Regions from separate parts of the Streptomyces sp. NPDC007905 genome, predicted to be linked through region 2. Evidence: riboswitches for the same ligand, from Rfam matches in the RefSeq annotation. Region 2 holds a riboswitch; each other region holds the start of a gene.
What was found. A riboswitch is a leader RNA that binds a small molecule or an ion and turns the genes downstream of it on or off. The one in region 2 is predicted to bind thiamine pyrophosphate.
Positions count from the first base shown of each region.

Region 1: linked by a shared signal. The riboswitch ahead of ACFZDC_RS20670 (thiamine ABC transporter substrate-binding protein) and the one ahead of thiC (phosphomethylpyrimidine synthase ThiC) in region 2 are both predicted to bind thiamine pyrophosphate.
Region 3: linked by a shared signal. The riboswitch ahead of thiO (glycine oxidase ThiO) and the one ahead of thiC (phosphomethylpyrimidine synthase ThiC) in region 2 are both predicted to bind thiamine pyrophosphate.

Region 1 is NZ_JBIBKS010000011.1:62,582-65,850, reverse strand. Features, by position in the region: gene rlmN (23S rRNA (adenine(2503)-C(2))-methyltransferase RlmN) at 366-1,472, shown strand; TPP riboswitch at 1,496-1,603, shown strand; gene ACFZDC_RS20670 (thiamine ABC transporter substrate-binding protein) at 1,685-2,767, shown strand; gene ACFZDC_RS20665 (ABC transporter permease subunit) at 2,815-3,269, shown strand, end outside.
Region 2 is NZ_JBIBKS010000002.1:143,513-146,781, forward strand. Features, by position in the region: gene thiC (phosphomethylpyrimidine synthase ThiC) at 1-1,703, opposite strand, end outside; TPP riboswitch at 1,696-1,869, opposite strand; gene ACFZDC_RS04315 (YibE/F family protein) at 1,941-3,269, shown strand, end outside.
Region 3 is NZ_JBIBKS010000020.1:157,640-160,908, forward strand. Features, by position in the region: gene ACFZDC_RS31160 (Rv2175c family DNA-binding protein) at 1-164, opposite strand, end outside; gene ACFZDC_RS31165 (FAD-dependent oxidoreductase) at 230-1,462, opposite strand; gene ACFZDC_RS31170 (hypothetical protein) at 1,495-1,845, opposite strand; TPP riboswitch at 1,899-2,010, shown strand; gene thiO (glycine oxidase ThiO) at 2,008-3,168, shown strand; gene thiS (sulfur carrier protein ThiS) at 3,165-3,269, shown strand, end outside.

The DNA of each region.
Region 1 (3,269 bases), on a different contig from region 2:
CCTTGTCCTTGGTCGGCTTAGAGTCGCTTGTCACGAGGCGGCTGTATCGAGTGGTCGGGCGGTGCGCAAGATCCGCGGCGCCCTGTCCGCCGGCCTCTCCGCCCCAGCCGCTCCGCCTGGTCCATGGCTGCGCTGACGACCAGCGTCACAGGCCATTGGCCTTCCCACCGGCGCCCCGGTCACTGTTACGAGAAGGGGCCAAGCGGACACCGTCGAGCACATGGGCAGGGAGAATGGCCCCATCGGCTGGGCCGTCTGTGGGCCGTCCGCGGGCGATCAGTGACGACCGGTGACGGCCAGGAATGACAGTCGGCCGAAGCGTGAGCCGCAGGTCACCCAAGTGGATCTGCGACACTGGTACCACCATGCCCAAGCCCGGAGAACTCACTTTCGTCGCCCCGCGCGGAGCCAAGAAGCCGCCGCGGCATCTCGCCGACCTCACGCCCGCCGAGCGCAAGGACGCCGTGGCCGAGATCGGTGAGAAGCCGTTCCGTGCCAAGCAGCTCTCGCAGCACTACTTCGCGCGGTACGCGCACGACCCCGAGCAGTGGACCGACATCCCGGCCGGCTCGCGGGACAGGCTGCGCGAGGCGCTGCTGCCGGAGCTGATGACCGTCGTACGGCATCTGTCGACCGACCAGGGGACGACGCGCAAGACGCTGTGGCGGCTGTTCGACGGGACGCTGGTCGAGTCCGTGCTGATGCGGTACCCGGACCGGGTCACCATGTGCATCAGCTCGCAGGCGGGGTGCGGGATGAACTGCCCGTTCTGCGCCACCGGACAGGCCGGTCTCGACCGGAATCTGTCCACCGCCGAGATCGTCCATCAGATCGTCGACGGTATGCGGGCCCTGCGGGACGGGGAGGTGCCCGGTGGACCGGCGCGGCTTTCCAACATCGTCTTCATGGGGATGGGGGAGCCGCTCGCCAACTACAAGCGGGTCGTGGGCGCCATTCGGGCGCTCACCGATCCCGCGCCGGACGGGCTCGGGCTCTCGCAGCGGGGCATCACCGTGTCGACGGTCGGGCTCGTGCCCGCCATTCACCGGCTCTCCGACGAGGGCTTCAAGTGCCGGCTCGCGATCTCCCTGCACGCGCCCGACGACGAGCTGCGCGACACCCTCGTCCCCGTGAACACGCGGTGGAAGGTGCGCGAGGTGCTGGACGCCGGGTTCGAGTACGTGGAGAAGTCCGGACGCCGGCTGTCCATCGAGTACGCGCTGATCCGTGACATCAACGACCAGGCCTGGCGCGGCGACCGGCTCGGGCGGCTACTCAAGGGCAAGCCCGTGCACGTCAACCTGATTCCGCTGAACCCGACGCCGGGGTCGCAGTGGACCGCGTCGCGGCCCGAGGACGAGAAGGCGTTCGTGGAGGCCATCGCCGCCCATGGTGTGCCTGTCACCGTCCGGGACACCCGGGGGCAGGAGATCGACGGGGCGTGTGGTCAGCTCGCGGCCACCGAGCGGTAATCTGACCACGTCCACATATCTTTATATTCCGACAGGGGAGCGCCACAGCGCTGAGAGTGCGGCAACCGGGCCGCAGACCCTCTGAACCTCGCCCAGGTCATTCTGGGTAGGAAGTTCGGTCACCACTCAAGCTGTTGCGCCCTGCCCGGGCCTCCCTCGCGGAGCCCGGGCAGGGCCGCGTCTCTTCCTGGCCAACCCCAGGAGGACATCCAGTGCACAACAAGACCTTCGTGGCCGCGGCGGTCGGGCTCGGCCTCGTCACCGTGTCCGCCCTGACCGGGTGCGGGTCGACGGACGCCAAGGGGTCCACGGACTCCAAGACCGTGACCCTGGTCAGCCACGACTCGTGGGCCGTCTCCAAGAAGGTACTCAAGGACTTCGAGAAGCAGTCCGGGTACAAGGTCAGGGTCCTCAAGAGCGGCGATGCCGGTCAGGCCGTCAACAAGGCGGTCCTGACCAAGGACAACCCGCAGGGCGACGTTTTCTTCGGCGTGGACAACACCCTGCTGTCCCGGGCCCTCGACAACGGTCTGTTCCAGCCGTACGAGGCGAAGGGGCTCGGCGCGGTCGGTGCCCAGTACCAGCTGGACCAGGGCAAGCACCGCGTCACGCCGATCGACTTCGGCGACATCTGCGTCAACTACGACAAGGCCTACTTCAGTGCGCACAAGCTGACGCCGCCGCAGACCTTCGCCGATCTGGCCAAGCCCGAGTACAAGAACCTCCTCGTCACCGAGAACGCCGCCACCTCCTCGCCGGGCCTCGGCTTCCTGCTCGGCAGCGCCGCGCAGTACGGCGACCACGGCTGGCCGGACTACTGGAAGAAGCTCAAGGCCAACGGCGTCAAGGTCGTCGACGGCTGGGAGCAGGCCTACTACCAGGAGTTCTCCGGCTCATCCGAGGGCAAGAAGGCGGGCGGCGACCGGCCGCTCGTGGTGTCGTACGCCTCCTCCCCGCCCGCCGAGGTGATCTACGCCAAGAAGCGGCCCAGCACCGCCCCGACCGGCGTGGCGACCGGTACCTGCTTCCGGCAGATCGAGTTCGCCGGGCTGCTGAGCAACGCGCAGAACACCAAGGGCGGCAAGGCGTTCATCGACTTCCTGCTCTCCAAGGAGTTCCAGCAGGACATGCCGTTGAAAATGTTCGTGTACCCGGTGGTGAAGGGCGCCGCGGTGCCCGCCGAGTTCACCAAGTACGGGCCGGTGGCCAAGAACCCCGAGACCATGGCCCCCGGCAAGATCGCCGCCAACCGTGATCAGTGGGTCAAGTCGTGGACGTCGCTCGTACTGAAGTAGCCCCCCGCAAGGGCGGCCGCACGGGGAGCGCGGCGCGGCTCGGGCTCATGGCCCTGCCCGTCGCGTTCTTCGCGGTGTTCTTCGCCTGGCCGGTAGCCGCGATCGTCGCGCGCGGGCTGAAGGTGGACGGCGCCTGGCAGTTCGGGCGGATGGCGGACATCGTCACACAGCCGGACATCCGGCACGTGCTGTGGTTCACCACCTGGCAGGCCCTCGCCTCCACCGTGCTCACCCTGGTGTTCGCGCTGCCCGCCGCCTACGTCTTCGCCCGCCTCGACTTCCCGGGCAAGCAGTTGCTGCGGGCTGTCGTCACGGTCCCGTTCGTGCTGCCGACCGTCGTGGTCGGTGCGGCGTTCCTGGCGTTGGTCGGGCGCGGCGGGCTGCTGGACGAGCTGTGGGGCGTACGGCTGGACACCACGGTGTGGGCGATCCTGCTGGCGCACGTCTTCTTCAACTACGCGGTCGTCGTCCGTACGGTCGGCGGGCTGTGGGCCCAGCTCGA
Region 2 (3,269 bases):
GCCCGGCTGCCGCCGTGTTCGCGGCGGATGTCCTGCGAGATCTTCATGCTGCAGAACTTCGGCCCGCACATGGAGCAGAAGTGGGCCGTCTTGGCCGGCTCGGCCGGCAGCGTCTCGTCGTGGAACTCCCGTGCCGTGTCGGGGTCCAGGGCGAGGTTGAACTGGTCCTCCCACCGGAACTCGAAGCGGGCGTCGGACAGCGCGTCGTCCCACTCCTGCGCATCGGGGTGCCCCTTGGCGAGATCGGCGGCATGGGCGGCGATCTTGTAGGTGATGACGCCGGTCTTGACGTCGTCGCGGTTGGGCAGACCCAGGTGTTCCTTGGGCGTGACGTAGCAGAGCATCGCCGTACCCCACCAGGCGATCATCGCGGCGCCGATGCCGGAGGTGATGTGGTCGTACGCCGGCGCGATGTCCGTCGTCAGCGGGCCGAGCGTATAGAACGGAGCTTCATCGCAGATCTCCTGCTGAAGGTCGATGTTCTCCTTGATCTTGTGCATCGGGACGTGTCCCGGGCCCTCGATCATGGTCTGTACGTTGAAACGCTTCGCGATCCGGTTGAGTTCCCCGAGCGTGCGCAACTCCGCGAACTGCGCCTCGTCATTGGCGTCGGCGATCGAGCCGGGCCGGAGGCCGTCACCCAGCGAGTACGTGACGTCGTAGGCCGCGAGGATCTCGCAGAGTTCCTCGAAGTTCTCGTACAGGAACGATTCCTTGTGGTGCGCCAGGCACCACGCGGCCATGATGGAGCCGCCGCGCGAGACGATGCCGGTCTTGCGGTTGGCGGTGAGCGGCACGTACGGCAGGCGCACGCCCGCGTGGACGGTCATGTAGTCCACGCCCTGCTCGGCCTGCTCGATGACGGTGTCCTTGTAGATCTCCCAGGTCAGCTCCTCGGCCTTGCCGTCGACCTTCTCCAGCGCCTGGTAGAGCGGCACCGTGCCGATGGGTACGGGGGAGTTGCGCAGCACCCACTCTCGGGTGGTGTGGATGTTGCGACCGGTGGAGAGGTCCATGACCGTGTCGGCGCCCCAGCGGGTCGCCCAGGTCATCTTCTCGACCTCCTCCTCGATGGAGGACGTGACGGCGGAGTTGCCGATGTTGGCGTTGACCTTCACCAGGAACCGCTTGCCGATGATCATCGGCTCGATCTCCGGGTGGTTCACGTTGGCCGGAAGCACCGCTCGGCCCGCCGCGATCTCCTCGCGGACCACCTCGGGTGAAACGTTCTCCCGCAGGGCCACGAACTCCATCTCGGGCGTGACCTCGCCCCGGCGTGCGTACGCGAGCTGCGTGACCGCGTTGCCGTCACGGCCCCGGCGCGGCTGGCGCGGGCGCCCGGGGAAGACCGCGTCCAGGTTGCGCAGCCCGCCGCGGGGCGAGGTGTGCTTGATCCCGTCGTCCTCGGGGCGGACGGGGCGGCCCGCGTACTCCTCGGTGTCACCGCGGGCGATGATCCAGTTCTCCCGCAGCGGCGACAGGCCCCTACGGACATCCGTTTCGACGAGTGGATCGGTGTACGGGCCCGACGTGTCGTACAGCGTGACCGACTGCCCGTTGGTGAGGTGCACCTGACGGACCGGCACGCGCAGGTCGGGGCGCGTGCCCTCGACGTACGCCTTGTGCCAGCCGATGGACTTCCCGGCCCCCTGGGACGTCTCGTCCTGAACGGAGGCAGGCGTGCGTGCGTCCTTGTTGGTCATGAGACCTACTCCCTACGCCGGCATTACCCGGTAACAGGTTCGGCGGTCGACGCAGCGGTTTCCGTCCGCCGATGTGTCCCGTGAAACCTCGTTCCACGTGAAACATCGCGAATACGGAGGTCAGCGCCCTCTCAGCCCGGTGCTCCGAGCTCCCGCGTGTGCAAAGGTGGCTCCACGCTAGCGTCAATTCGGGCGCGGTGAACAGAGGGCCTCTACCGTTCTTGCGATGATCGGGCGGTGACCAGGATGGAGCAGTACCCGTACCCACCGCCCGAGCCGCCGCGCGGTGGCGACTCCGGACAGGGCGGTGGACACGGCCATGACGGCCACGCATCCGGGGGTGGGCCGGTGCAGGCCCCCCACCACAACAGTGGTGCAGCCCATACCCACGTGCCGGGGCACCCTGGCCAGGGCAACGGCCGTGACCCCGGGCATGCTCAGGGGCACGGGCACACCCACGACTCCAGTACCGGCGACGGCCACGGCCATCCGCAAGACCGGAGTCCGGGCGGCGGCCACGCGCACGGTCACAGTCACAGCCATGGACCCGCCGCGCCTGTCTCGAAGCATCTACGCAAGGTCATCGCTGCGATCCTGATCCCGTTCACGGCAGCGGTCGTGGTCGGCCTGGTGCTGCTGTGGCCCGGGGGAGCTCCGCCGCACCAGCGCACCGGCGTCGGCTTCGACCGCCAGACGCAGCAGGCCACGGTCACCAAGGTGGTCGAGGTGAGCTGCAAGTCGGTGAACGCCTCGGGGGACACCCCGACCGGCGACATCTCCACCGCCGAGGGCAACTCGGCGCAGCAGGAGGCGAAGGGCAGCTGCAAGAAGGCCACGGTCCGGGTCGACACCGGTAAGGACCAGGGCCGTACGTTCACCGAGATCGTGCAGCCGGACCAGCCACGGCAGTTGCACCGGGGCGAGAAGGTCGTGGTCGCCTATGAGCCCTCGGCCCCCAAGGACCTGCAGTACTCCGTCACCGATGTGAACCGTACGTTCCCGATGGCACTGCTGGCGGGGATCTTCGCGCTCGCCGTCGTGGTGGTGGGCCGGCTGCGCGGTGTCATGGCGCTGGTCGCACTGGCCGTGAGCTTCCTGGTGCTCACTCTGTTCATCCTGCCGGCGATCCTGCAGGGATCGAATCCGCTGCTGGTGGCCGTCGTCGGGGCAAGCGCCATCATGCTCATCGCGCTCTACATGTGCCATGGGTTGTCGGCCCGTACGTCGGTCGCGGTGCTCGGCACGCTCTGCTCCCTTCTGCTGATCGGCATCCTCGGCTCGGAGTTCATCGACTGGGCCGTGCTCACCGGCAACACGGACGACAACACGGGTCTGATCCACGGCCTGTATCCGTCGATCGACATGAGCGGTCTGCTGCTGGCCGGGGTCATCATCGGTTCACTGGGTGTCCTGGACGATGTGACGGTGACACAGACGTCGGCGGTCTGGGAACTGCACGAGGCCAATCCGGCGATGGGCTGGCGCGGGCTGTACCGGGCGGGCATCCGGATCGGCCGTGACCACATCGCCTCGGTGGTCAACACCCTTGTCCTCGCCTATGCCGGT
Region 3 (3,269 bases), on a different contig from region 2:
GGGACGTGCAGCGCCCGGTTCTCACCTCGGCGTACGGCGATGAGCTGGCCCTCCTTGACCAGCTGCCTCACACGCGTCACCTCGACGCCGAACTTTTCGGCGATATCGGGGAGAGTGAGCCAGGCGGGGACGAGAGCATCAATCTTTGCGTCAATCTCGGTCACGGAAACTAGCCTGCCATCCCCCACTGACAGTCGGAAGTCAGGCCGGTCCACGCGGGAGGACGCGCCTAGCCGACGGTGGCTTCCTTCAGGGGCCGCGCCGGGTCGGTCAGGGCCTCGGGATCCATGCGCCGGCCGGTCTCGATCAGCCGCCGGCCCTGGGCCAGATCGCGCGGCCTGCCCACGGCCAGCAGAGCCACCAGCCGGTCCTCGCGCAGCCAGCAGACGGTCCAGGCCGGGCTCGCCGGGTCGCCGCGCCACACCATGCGGTCGGCCGCGGGGTGGTGGCCGGCGTACTGGACGAACCGGCCGAACTGCTCCGACCAGAAGTACGGCACCGGGTCGTAGGCCATGGGGATCTCGCCCAGGATGTTCGCGGCGACCGTGCGCGGGCCCTGCAGGGCGTTGTCCCAGTGGTGGACCAGAAGCCGGGCGCCGTAGCGGGCCGAGGGGAAGGAGGCGCAGTCGCCGACCGCGTACACGTCCTCGGCGGAGGTCCGCAGGTGGGCGTCGGCCACGACCTCGCCGTGCGCGCCCCGCTCGATGCCGGAACCGGCCAGCCAGCCGGTGGCCGGCCGGGCGCCGATGCCGACCACCACGGCGCCCGCGGGCAGCCGTGTGCCGTCGCCGAGCACCACCGTGCCGGGCTCGACGCGCTCCACGCGCGCGTGGGTGCGCAGCTCGGCGCCGCTGTCGGCGTACCAAACGGTCATCGGCGCGGCGACCTCGGCGGGCAGGGCGCCGGCCAGCGGCCGGTCGGCGGCCTCCACGACGGTCACGGCACAGCCGGCCTCGCGGGCGGCCGTGGCGAACTCGGCGCCGATCCAGCCGGCGCCGACGACCACGATGTCGTGCTGCCGGGCGAGCACGGGCCGCAGCCGTTCGGCGTCGTCCAGGGTGCGCAGCAGGTGCACGCCGGGCACGCCCTCGGCACCCGGCAGCCGGATCGGTTCGGCACCCGTGGCGAGCACCAGGACGTCGTACGGGACGGGTCCCGCCTCGGTGCCCAGCTCGTGGTCGCCGGGGCGCACGCCCAGCGCCTCGCAGCCGAGCCGCAGTTCGATACCGAGGGCCTCGAAGTCGATGTCGAAGGCTGAGCCCTCGGCCGTGCCGAGCAGCACGGCCTTGGACAGCGGCGGCCGGTCGTACGGCTGGTGGGGCTCGGCGCCGATCAGCGTGACGGTGCCCGTGAAGCCCTGCTCCCGCAGGGCGACCGCGGTCTGCACCCCGGCCATGCCCGCGCCGACGACGACCACGTGCCGTCCCTGTGACGTGCCCTGTTGCGGTGTCTGCTCGCTCACTCGATCACCATAGACAACTGACAAAACGTCAGTCAGGGGGCGTGCTCGGTGACCTGTTCCACAATGCTCGTCCCGGCGCCCGGCTGCGACTCCCACCGCCAGGCCTCCTCCACGCGCACCCGCCCGTCCGGCAGTTCCACGGCCGTCGCCACGCAGTGCCCCGAGGAGGTGGTGCCGTCCCGCTTGAGCTGCACGTAGCGGAAGTCCAGCCGGTCGCCCTCCCGGGTGCCGACCAGATGGCCGCGTACGACGTCGCCGCCGGCGTACTCGGCCCAGATCTCCCCGTCCTTCTCGTGGTACGCGAACCGGGTGCGCGTACCCACCTGACCTGGGGCCTGGTCCGCCACCGGGGCCAGGACCAGTCCGTCGAGCGAGCGGGTCATGGCCGGGGGCTCCCTTACAGGCGACGTACTCCGCGGGCTAGGGTGGCCACCGTACAAGCACTCGCGGGAGCCCGGACGCACCGGGCTGAGAGGGAGGCTGGCGGCCTCCGACCGTACGAACCTGATCCGGGTCATGCCGGCGAAGGGAGGGGCTGGACGCCCATGTCGTCACGTACACCCGACGTCCTCGTCATCGGGGGCGGAATCATCGGCCTGGTCACGGCCTGGCGTGCCGCGCAGCGGGGGCTCGCCACGGCCGTGGTGGACCCGGAGCCCGGTGGCGGGGCCGCGCGGGTCGCGGCGGGGATGCTGGCCGCGGTCACCGAACTGCACTACGGCGAGGAGACGCTGCTCGCCCTGAACATGGAATCCGCCCGCCGCTACCCGGACTTCGCGGCCGAGCTGACCGAGCTGACCGGACACGACCTCGGCTACCGGCGCAGCGGCACGCTCGCCGTCGCGCTCGACGCCGACGACCGCGCGCATCTGCGCGAACTGCACGCGCTGCAGCAGCGTTCGGGCCTGGAGTCGGAGTGGCTGTCGGGGCGGGACTGCCGGCGCCTGGAGCCCATGCTCGCGCCCGGTGTGCGCGGCGGGCTGCGGGTCGACGGCGACCACCAGATCGACCCGCGGCGGCTGGCGTCGGCCCTGGTGACCGCGTGCGAGCGGGCCGGGGTGGTGTTCCACCGGTCGTGGGCCGAGCGGCTCGACGTCGCGGGGGACCGGGCCGCCGGGATCACCACGGCGGACGGTACCGGGCTGGGCGCGGGTCAGGTGGTGCTGGCGGGCGGGAGCCTGAGCGGACGTCTGACGGGCGTCCCGGACGACGTGCTGCCTCCCGTACGGCCGGTGAAGGGACAGGTGCTGCGGCTGACCGTGCCGCGCCGGTACGCGCCCTTCCTGAGCCGCACCGTGCGGGCCGTGGTGCGCGGCAGCCAGGTCTACCTGGTGCCCCGGGAGAACGGTGAGCTGGTCGTCGGCGCGACCAGCGAGGAGCTGGGCTGGGACACGACGGTGACCGCGGGCGGCGTCTACGAGCTGCTGCGCGACGCCCATGAGCTGGTGCCGGGGATCACCGAGCTGCCCCTCACCGAGACCCGGGCGGGTCTGCGTCCCGGCTCCCCCGACAACGCGCCGCTGCTCGGCCCCTCCGGGCTCGACGGGCTGCTGCTGGCCACCGGGCACTACCGCAACGGGGTGCTGCTCACGCCGGTCACCGGGGACGTCATGGCCGAGCTGCTGGTCGGCGGTGAGCTGCCTCAGGAGGCCCGCCCGTTCACGCCGAAGCGCTTCGGCGCCGTACTCGTGGAGCAGCCGGCATGAACATCTCCGTCAACGGGCAGCGCCGGCAGGTCGCTCCGGGCACCGCGCTGGACGCCCTCGTCGAGACCCTCACCGCGGCGCCCTCCGGGGTGGCCGCCGCC